One region of the Cellulomonas dongxiuzhuiae genome, then DNA from elsewhere that is predicted to be linked to it. Evidence: predicted binding sites of a transcription regulator. Region 1 holds the regulator's gene; the other holds the start of a gene.
The links. Region 1 encodes HspR, which represses chaperone genes until heat shock. Its sites were predicted from a motif close to AAGTTGAGTCNNNNNGACTCAACTT; they were not measured.
Positions count from the first base shown of each region.

Region 2: a site for HspR is predicted at 1,733-1,757, ahead of clpB (ATP-dependent chaperone ClpB). Genes of this name have one in related genera too.

Region 1 covers NZ_CP076023.1:416,656-421,525, forward strand. The annotation lists gene dnaK (molecular chaperone DnaK) at 1-1,030, shown strand, start outside; gene grpE (nucleotide exchange factor GrpE) at 1,027-1,656, shown strand; gene KKR89_RS02020 (DnaJ C-terminal domain-containing protein) at 1,787-2,773, shown strand; gene KKR89_RS02025 (heat shock protein transcriptional repressor HspR) at 2,853-3,278, shown strand; gene KKR89_RS02030 (hypothetical protein) at 3,303-3,779, opposite strand; gene KKR89_RS02035 (AAA family ATPase) at 3,998-4,870, shown strand, end outside.
Region 2 covers NZ_CP076023.1:592,625-597,494, reverse strand. The annotation lists gene clpB (ATP-dependent chaperone ClpB) at 1-1,676, opposite strand, end outside; gene KKR89_RS02800 (glyoxalase superfamily protein) at 1,861-2,295, shown strand; gene KKR89_RS02795 (histidine phosphatase family protein) at 2,391-3,047, shown strand; gene KKR89_RS02790 (hypothetical protein) at 3,132-3,458, shown strand; gene KKR89_RS02785 (luciferase domain-containing protein) at 3,479-3,949, shown strand; gene KKR89_RS02780 (alpha/beta hydrolase) at 4,027-4,870, shown strand, end outside.

The DNA of each region.
Region 1 (4,870 bases):
GCGCGCGCAGTTCCAGCAGATGACGCAGTCGCTGCTCGACCGCGTGAAGGCGCCGTTCCAGCAGGTCATCCGTGACGCGGGCATCTCCGTCAAGGACATCGACCACGTCGTGCTCGTCGGCGGCTCGACCCGCATGCCCGCGGTGTTCGACGTCGTCACCGAGCTCACGGGCGGCAAGGAGCCCAACAAGGGCGTCAACCCGGACGAGGTCGTGGCCGTCGGTGCCGCGCTGCAGGCCGGCGTCATGAAGGGCGACCGCAAGGACGTCCTGCTCATCGACGTGACCCCGTTGTCGCTCGGCATCGAGACCAAGGGCGGGGTGATGACCAAGCTCATCGAGCGCAACACGGCCATCCCGACCAAGCGCTCGGAGATCTTCTCCACGGCCGAGGACAACCAGCCGTCCGTCCTCATCCAGGTGTTCCAGGGTGAGCGCGAGTTCGCGCGCGACAACAAGCCGCTCGGCACGTTCGAGCTGACGGGTATCGCGCCGGCCCCGCGCGGCATGCCGCAGATCGAGGTCACGTTCGACATCGACGCGAACGGCATCGTGCACGTGTCCGCCAAGGACCGCGGCACGGGCAAGGAGCAGTCGATGACGATCACCGGTGGCTCGGCCCTCCCCAAGGAGGACATCGACCGCATGGTGAAGGACGCCGAGGAGCACGCGGCCGAGGACAAGCGTCGCCGCGAGGAGGCCGAGACCCGCAACACCGCGGAGCAGCTCGTCTACCAGACGGAGAAGCTGCTGGCCGACAACGGCGACAAGCTCTCGGACGACATCAAGGGTGAGGTCGGTGGCGCCGTCACGGAGCTGAAGACCGCGCTCGAGGGCACGGACGTCGAGGCCGTCAAGGCCAAGCACGCCGCCCTGCTCACGGCGAGCCAGAAGATCGGCGAGGCGCTCTACGCCAACCAGGGCGCCACCCCGGCCGCCGACGGCGCCCCCGCCGGCGACGCGGGCTCGACGACCTCCGACGAGGACGTCGTCGACGCCGAGATCGTGGACGACGAGGACGACAAGAAGTGACTGACGAGCGACCCCAGGCGGGGACCCCCGAGCCCGAGGAGACGCCGCGCTTCACCGACAAGCGCCGCGTCGACCCGGAGACGGGCGACGTGCGCGAGCCGACGCCCGAGGAGGCCGTGCTGGCCGAGGCCGAGCAGGTCACGACCGAGGCCGAGGAGGCAGTCGTCCTCGAGGGCCTGGTCGAGGCCGAGAAGCTCGCGGCGGAGCGGCTCGAGGAGCTGCAGCGCGCCCAGGCGGCGCACTACAACCTCGAGCAGCAGTACAACGCGTACGTGAAGCGGTCCAAGGCCGAGGCCCTGGCCGCTCACGACCGCGGTGTCGCCACGGTCGGCGAGGCGCTCATCCCGGTCCTCGACGACATCGAGCTGGCACGCCGGCACGGTGACCTCACGGGTCCGTTCGCGTCGATCGCCGAGAAGCTGGAGTCCACGCTCCAGCGGCTCGGGATCGAGCGGTACGGCGAGGCCGGGGAGACGTTCGACCCGGCCGTGCACGAGGCGCTCATGCACGGGCACTCGTCCGACGTCACCGAGCCCACGGTGCGTGAGGTGCTGCAGGCCGGCTACCGCACGCCCGCGCGGATCCTGCGCGCCGCGCGCGTCGCGGTCGTGGACCCGGAGGCCTGAGGACCAGCATCATCAGCACCACGCACGCCCGCAGGCGGCGGCCGGGCACCGGCCGCCGCCTCTGCGGCACCTGGATCGTTGGGAGCACGACCACGGACACGCACAGCACGACGAACCGGAGGGAGGCGCCGTGACCGGACAGGACTGGCTGGAGAAGGACTTCTACGCCGTGCTCGGCGTCACCAAGGACGCCGACGCGGCCACGATCAAGAAGGCGTACCGCAAGCTCGCGCGTCAGCTGCACCCGGACCAGAACCCGGGCGACGCGGGGGCCGAGGCGCGGTTCAAGGACATCGGTGAGGCGTACGCGGTCCTCTCGGACCCCGAGCAGCGTCAGCAGTACGACCAGCTGCGTGCCATGGCCGGTGGCGCCCGCTTCACCGCGGGCGGGCGGGGTGGCGGCACGGCCGGGTTCGAGGACGTCTTCGGCGGCATGTTCGGCGGCGGTGCCAACGGCCCCGGCGGGCGCGTCCGCTACTCCACGTCCGGCGCCGGTGGCGCGGGCTTCGAGGACATCCTCGGCGGCCTGTTCGGCGGCGGCCCCGGGTTCGGGGCGGCGCGCGGGCCGCAGCCCGGCGCCGACCTGACGGCGACGACGACGCTGCCGTTCCGCACCGCGGTCGAGGGCTCGACGATCTCGCTGTCCGTCGAGGGGCGCACCGTCAACGCGCGCATCCCCGCGGGGGTGCGCGACGGGCAGAAGATCCGGCTGCGCGGCAAGGGCCGCCCCGGCGACCAGGGCGCGCCGGCCGGCGACCTCGTCATCACGGTCCACGTCGAGCCGCACCCCGTGTTCACGCTCGACGGCACCAACCTGCGCGTGACCGTGCCGATCGCGTTCGACGAGGCCGCGCTCGGCGCGACCATCGAGGTGCCCGCGCTCGACGGCTCCACCGTGCGGGTCAAGGTGCCCGCGGGCACGCCGTCCGGGCGCACGCTGCGCGTCAAGGGCAAGGGCGTCGCCACGCCGAAGGGCACGGGCGACCTGCTCGTGAGCGTGCAGGTGGTCGTCCCGCAGAAGCTGTCGCACGCGGCCAAGGAGGCCGTGCAGGCCTTCGGCATCGCGACGTCCGGCGAGGACGTGCGCGCCGACCTCATGGCGCAGGCGCGGCGCTGACGGACGGCCGGGCCGGCACGCAGCCGGCGGGCGGCACGCAGAGCAGGACAACAGGGGGGCGAGCAGGAAGGGAGGACCGATGGACGAGGACGCGAAGGTCTACGTGATCTCCGTCGCCGCGCAGCTCGCGGGCATGCACCCGCAGACGCTGCGCCAGTACGACCGCCTCGGCCTGGTCCGGCCCGCCCGCACGCGCGGCCGCGGCCGCCGGTACTCCATGCGTGACATCCAGGTGCTGCGCGAGGTGCAGCGGCTCTCGCAGGACGAGGGCGTCAACCTCGCGGGGATCAAGCGGATCCTCGAGCTCGAGGAGGAGGTCCGCGCGATGCGCCGGCAGGTCGAGTTCCTGCGGACCCTCGTCGACCCGCGCGGCCGCGTGTTCCGGGCGGACCCGACCGGCAACGTCGTGGCCGACCGCCTGCACCCGCTGGCGGAGCCGGCTCCGGAGCGCCGCCCGCGCTGGACGCCGCGCCAGCTCACCTCGGGCAGCGGCCCGCGCGACTGACGCTCAGGGCCGGCCGGTGCGCGGTCAGATCCAGCGCCAGCGCATCCGCGCGGGACCGCCACCGTTCAGCTCCCGCACGCGGCGCGTCGCGTGCGGCAGCCAGCGGTACCGCTCGAAGGTCCCGCGCCCGGTGTCCACGACCCACGGCAGCAGCCCGGCGAACCGCGCGAGGACGAGCGCGAGGGCGACCAGGGCGACGATCCACAGCTCGAGCAGCACGACCACGAGCGACACGAGGAACACCAGCACGACCAGCGCGGCGATGATCGCGACGACGGTCGAGACCACCACCCCCAGCAGGTCGGCGCCGCCGCCGAGGGACACGAGGTCCACGCCGAGGTCCTTGACCCGCCGCTTCGGCCGCCAGGGCAGCACCCGCACGTCGACGACCGCCGCGTCCTGCCCCTTCGCGCCCTGCCCCCTCGCGCCCTGCCCCCTCGCGCCCTGCCCCCTCGCGTCCTGCCCCGTCACGCCGCCCTGCCCGGTGGTGCCGTCGGTCATCCCTGAGCCCGTCCTCTCGTCGCGTGTCGGTGGCACGCTACCCACCGAGGACGCGCGTACCGGTCACGGCGACCTCGTCGGCTCCGACATCTGGGCCGGACGGGTGACAGTCGGTCGCAGCGGTTGTCCGAATCAGACAATCCGGACGACGATGGCGCGACCACCGCGGATGCGGCGACCGGGCCCCCGCCGGTCGCCGCCTGACGAAGGGTCCGCCCGTGACCGACGCCCCCGTACGCTCCCCGCTCGGCTCGCACGACATCGCCGTGGACCGTGAGCGGGTGCGTCGCCGGCGCGTGATCCGGCTGTGCCTCGTCGTGCTGGTCCTCGAGGCGTACGTGGTGTGGTCGGCGCTGACCGGGCGCCCGCTCGTCGTGCTGCCGGACGTGGACCCCCTGGTCATCGCGCCCGTGCTGTTCTTCGTGGCGCTCATCGCGCTGCTCGTGGGGACGCAGGTGGGCGCCGGGCGCTCGCCGCACGTCACCTACCGGCCCGAGCAGGTCGACGTCACGCTCGACGACGTCGTGGGCATCGACCCGATCGTCGACGACGTGCGCCGGTCCATCGACCTGTTCCAGACGCACCGCCGGTTCGCCGACCAGATGGGCGGCACGCCGCGGCGCGGCATCCTCTTCGAGGGGCCGCCCGGGACGGGCAAGACGCTCACGGCCAAGGCGATGGCCGCCGAGGCGGGCGTGCCGTTCCTGTTCGTCTCGGCGACGAGCTTCCAGTCGATGTACTACGGCGCGACGGCGCGCAAGATCCGCACCTACTTCAAGGCGCTGCGCACCGCGGCCCGCAAGGAGGGCGGCGCGATCGGGTTCATCGAGGAGATCGACGCGATCGCGCTGCGTCGTGGCGGCGTGCTGGGGGCGGACCCGACCGCGGCGTTCGTGGCCCTGCCGTCGCCGTCGGCGATGCTGGCCGGCCAGGGCACGGGGGTCGTGCGCAACGCGATGATCTCCGAGGGCACGGGGGTCGTGCGCAACGCGATGATCTCCGAGGGCACGGGCGGCGTGGTCAACGAGCTGCTGGTGCAGATGCAGTCGTTCGACGAGCCCGTCGGCTCCGACAAGATCTACAACCGGCTC
Region 2 (4,870 bases), 180 kb from region 1:
TCCAGCAGCCGCCCGGACGGGATGCCCGTCCACGCGGCGACGACCTCGGCGACCTCGTCGGGGCCGACCTTCTCGGCGATCATCGGCGCCTCGGCCGGCTCGTCCTGCGAGCTCTCCGACGCCTCGGCGGCGGCGATCTCCTTCTCGACCGCCGGGATCTCGCCGTACAGGAGCCGCCCGGCCGTCGCCAGGTCGCCCTCGCGCTGGGCGCGGTCGGCGTCGGCGCGCAGCTGGTCCAGGCGCACGCGCAGGTCACCGACCCGGTTGCGGCCGCCCTTCTCCTTCTCCCACCGCGCGTTGAGCCCGGCGAGCTCCTCGCGGCGGTCGGCGAGGTCGGCGCGCAGCCGCGCGAGCCGGTCCTGCGACGCGGGGTCGTCGGCCGTGGCGAGGAACTGCTCCTCCATCTCCAGGCGCGTCACGGCGCGCTGGAGCTCGTCGATCTCGACCGGCGAGGAGTCGAGCTCCATGCGCAGGCGCGACGCCGCCTCGTCGATGAGGTCGATGGCCTTGTCGGGGAGCTGACGTCCGCTGATGTACCGGTCGGAGAGCGTGGCGGCCGCGACGATCGCACCGTCGGAGATCTCGACGCGGTGGTGGGCGGCGTACCGCTCGCGCAGGCCGCGCAGGATCGCGATGGTGTCCTCGACGGACGGCTCCCCGACGAACACCTGCTGGAACCGCCGCTCGAGCGCGGGGTCCTTCTCGATGCGCTCGCGGTACTCGTCGAGCGTGGTGGCGCCGACGAGCCGCAGCTCACCGCGCGCCAGCATGGGCTTGAGCATGTTGCCCGCGTCCATCGCGCCCTCGCCGCCCGCACCGGCGCCGACGACGGTGTGCAGCTCGTCGATGAACGTGACGACCTGCCCGTCGGACGCGGTGATCTCGGCCAGCACGGCCTTGAGGCGCTCCTCGAACTCGCCGCGGTACTTCGCACCGGCGACCATCGAGGCGAGGTCGAGCGAGACCAGCTTCTTGCCGCGCAGGGACTCCGGGACGTCGCCGTCCGCGATGCGCTGCGCGAGCCCCTCGACGACCGCCGTCTTGCCGACGCCGGGCTCGCCGATGAGCACGGGGTTGTTCTTGGTGCGGCGCGAGAGCACCTGCACGACCCGGCGGATCTCGGCGTCGCGGCCGATGACGGGGTCGAGCTTGCCGTCGCGGGCCTGCTGCGTGAGGTCGACGCCGTACTGCTCGAGCGCCTTGTAGGTGCCCTCGGGGTTCGGGCTGGTGACGCGGGCGCTGCCGCGGACGTTGGGCAGCGCGGCGAGCAGGGCCTCGCGCGACGCCCCGGCGGACCGCAGCGCGTCGGCCACGCCCGACTGCCCGGACGCGAGGCCGATGAGCAGGTGCTCGGTGGAGACGTAGTCGTCACCCAGCGTGCGGGCCTCGGCGTCGGCGGCCTCGAGCGCGGCGGCGGTCTGGCGTGACGCCGACGGCTGCGCGACGGACGCGCCGGACGACGAGGGCAGGCTCACGAGGATGCCCCGCACGGCGCGCCCCAGCGTGCCGCGGTCGGCACCGACCGCGTCGAGCAGGCCGTTGGCGACCCCGCCGTCCTGCCGGAGCAGGGCGTCGAGGATGTGCGCCGGCTCGAGCTGCGGGTTGCCGGCCGCGGCGGCGGACTGGATGGCGTCACCCAGGGCCTCCTGCGACCGGGTGGTGAACTTCGCGTCCAAGAGGACCTCCTGTGCGTGCGTGGCGCGTCGATGACTGTCGTTCTCAACGGGATCCGAACTTGAGTCTATTCCGCTCAAGTCTGGTTCGCAGCGGTGCCTCGCCAGCAGCGTCCGGGTGATCTAGCGTGGGCAGCGGGTCATTCGGCCCGCCGCTCGCACCCCGCCCCGTCACGCCGGAGGCACCGTGCCCACGCCACCGCTCCCCCCGCCCGACGCCGCCACGCCCGCGACAGCACCGGGCCGGGCCGGGCCCCGGGACGTCGGCAGTGCCGTCCCCGTGCTGCGCGTCCTCGACATCACCACGGCCTACGCCTTCTACCGCGACGTCCTCGGGTGCCGCGTCGACTGGGAGCACCGGTTCGGACCCGGCATGCCGGTCTACGCCCAGGTCTCGCGCGACGAGCTGCGCCTGCACCTGTCGGAGCACCACGGCGACGGCGTGTCCGGTGGGGTGCTGTGGGTCCCCGTCGCGGACGTCGAGGCCCTGGCGGCGCAGGTGCACGAGCGGACCGACGGCCGCCTGCGTCCCGGGGTCGACGCCGACGCGCCCGGCGGCCCGACGACCGAGGTCGTCGACCCGTTCGGCAACCGGCTGCGGTTCTGCCGGCCGACGGCCTGACGGGCACCGGACACGCACGTGTCACACCCGCGTCGCCGGCAGGACACGTGGCGCCCCTAGCGTCGGGGCGACCACCGAGAGAGAGCAGGGCACCGATGACCCTCACCATGACGCTCGTCCGCCACGGCCGCACGCACTTCAACGCCCGCCGCATCCTGCAGGGCCGGTGCGACTCGCCGCTGACGCGGGACGGCCGTGCCGGCGTCCGCGCCACCGCCCGCCACCTGGCGAGCACGCCGTTCACCGCCGCCTGGGCCTCGCCGTCGGGGCGGGCCGTCGCCACCGCGGTCGAGCTGCTGCGCCACCACGCGGAGGTCCCGCTGCGCACCGACAGCGGGCTGCTCGAGTACGCCTTCGGCATCTACGAGCAGCGGCCCGAGCACGTCCTCGACGAGGTCGTCGCGTGGCCGGACCTCGTCGACGACGTCCTGGCCGGGACCCATCCCGGCCTGCCGGGGGGCGAGCCGGGGGCCGACTTCATGGACCGCACGCGTGACGTCTTCGCGCGCATCGCGCGGACCCACGCCGACGGGCACGTGCTCGTCGTCGGCCACGGGCTCGCGCTCGGCGCGTACCTGGCCACGGTCGACGAGGTCGGGCTCGTCCCGCTGCCCAACGCGTCGGTCTCGACGGTCGAGGTCGCGGCGGACGGGACGGCCCGCATCACGAGCCTGGCGGTCGACGTCGCAGGTCAGGGCCACGTCGCCGCGCGCCCGATGCGCACGCCGACGCCGGTGGGGTCCGTCGCCTGACGGCCTGCCGCGCCCCGGACGCCCCCCGGTGACCGACGGCGCGGCCTGGCAGGATGGCCGGGGCGTCGGACGCGGGAGGTCGCGATGGAGGTCCTCGACCACGAGCCGTGGAGCTGGTCCCTGCTGGTCGACGACGGCCGGCTGCTGCTGGACGTCCACGTGAGCCAGGGGCCCGTCGGCTCGTCGCTCGTCATCGCGCTCGACGACACCGAGCGCACGGCGTATCGCACGGAGGGGCGCGCGTACCTCCACCGGCTCGCCGCCCAGGTGCAGGACTCGGCGCCGTTCGCGGTCGGGTCCACCTCGCCGTACCGGGCGCGCGACCTCACCGCGGAGGTCGGCGCCGAGCTGACGCGCCAGGTCGTCGCATGGCGGGAGCGCCACGCGACGGGCACCGACACGTCCGGCTGACCCGCCGCTAGGGTTCCCCCGTGCTGCACGACCCCCGCCCCGGGACCCGTCCGACGACGTCCGACGACGGTCCGCACCGTCAGCTCGACCAGCGGGCGCCCGCCGCGGTGTGGGGCGAGCTCGTGGCGCGCGTGCTCGCGCTGCCGGGCGTCGTCGAGGGCCACAGCCAGGTCTCCCCCGCGTCGTCGCGCGCGGTGTTCCTCACCGACCTGCGCGACGAGCTCGCCCCGCAGACCTCGCTCGCACCGGGGCAGCGCCTCGAGCCCGTGCACCTGCACGGCGTCGAGGACACGAGCATCCACCTGACGCTGCCGCCGGAGCGGTGCGCCGAGCTCGTCCGGCTCGGCTGGGCGGAGCCGCACCAGTACGCCGACTTCGGCACCGAGGTCATGCTCTACGGCCCGCGCGACGCGACCGAGCTCGAGCAGGTCGTGTCCGTGGTCGAGGAGAGCCTGGCGTTCGCGCGGACGGGGGCGTCCGGCCGCGCCTGACGACGCCCGCCGCGGTCCCCGCGGGCGTGCGGACCCCGTGCGAGGATCTGCGCGTGGCCCACGACGACACCCCCGCCATGCTGGACAGCACCGTGCCTGACGACGCGGTCAAGGACCGGTGGGACGACGAGCGCACCGACGTGCTCGGTGAGCGGTGGCGGGCCCGGACCCTGCACCTGCGGCCCGACGCGGTCACGCGTCGCACGGGCGTCGACCCGCAGGCCACGCTCGTGCGCCGCGTCCCGGACCCGGACGCCCCGCCCACGCGACGCGCGGTGCTGTACCTGCACGGGTTCGTGGACTACTTCTTCCACCCGCACGTCGGCGACGCGCTCGCGGCGGCCGGGTACGACACGTACGCCCTGGACCTGCGGGACCACGGCCGGTCGATCCGCCCCGGCCGGCCGCCCAACGAGACCACCGACCTGGCGACGTACACGCAGGAGATCGACGCCGCGGTCCGGCTGCTGCGCGCCGACCACGACGTCCTGGTCCTGCTGGGTCACTCCACGGGCGGGCTGACGGCCGCGCTGTGGGCCGACGCGCGCCGGGGCCGGGGGCTCGTCGACGCCGTCGTGCTGAACTCGCCGTGGCTCGACGTGCGCGGCTCGTGGTTCGAGCAGAACCTGCTCGCGCGCGCGGTCCACGCGGTCGGCCGGCCCGCGCCGCGGATCCCGGTGCGCACCATCGCGCCGCACTACGGACGCGCGCTGCACCGTGACACGGGCGGCGAGTGGGACTTCGACCTCGCGTGGAAGCCGCACGCGGGGTTCCCCGTGCGCGCCGGGTTCGTCCGCGCCGTGCGCGCCGCGCAGGCCCGGGTGGCCCGCGGCCTGGCGGTCGACGTCCCGGTGCTCGTCCTGGCGTCGGACGCCGCCGGGCCTCACAAGCGTCCGCACGACGCGCTGCTCAGCACCGACT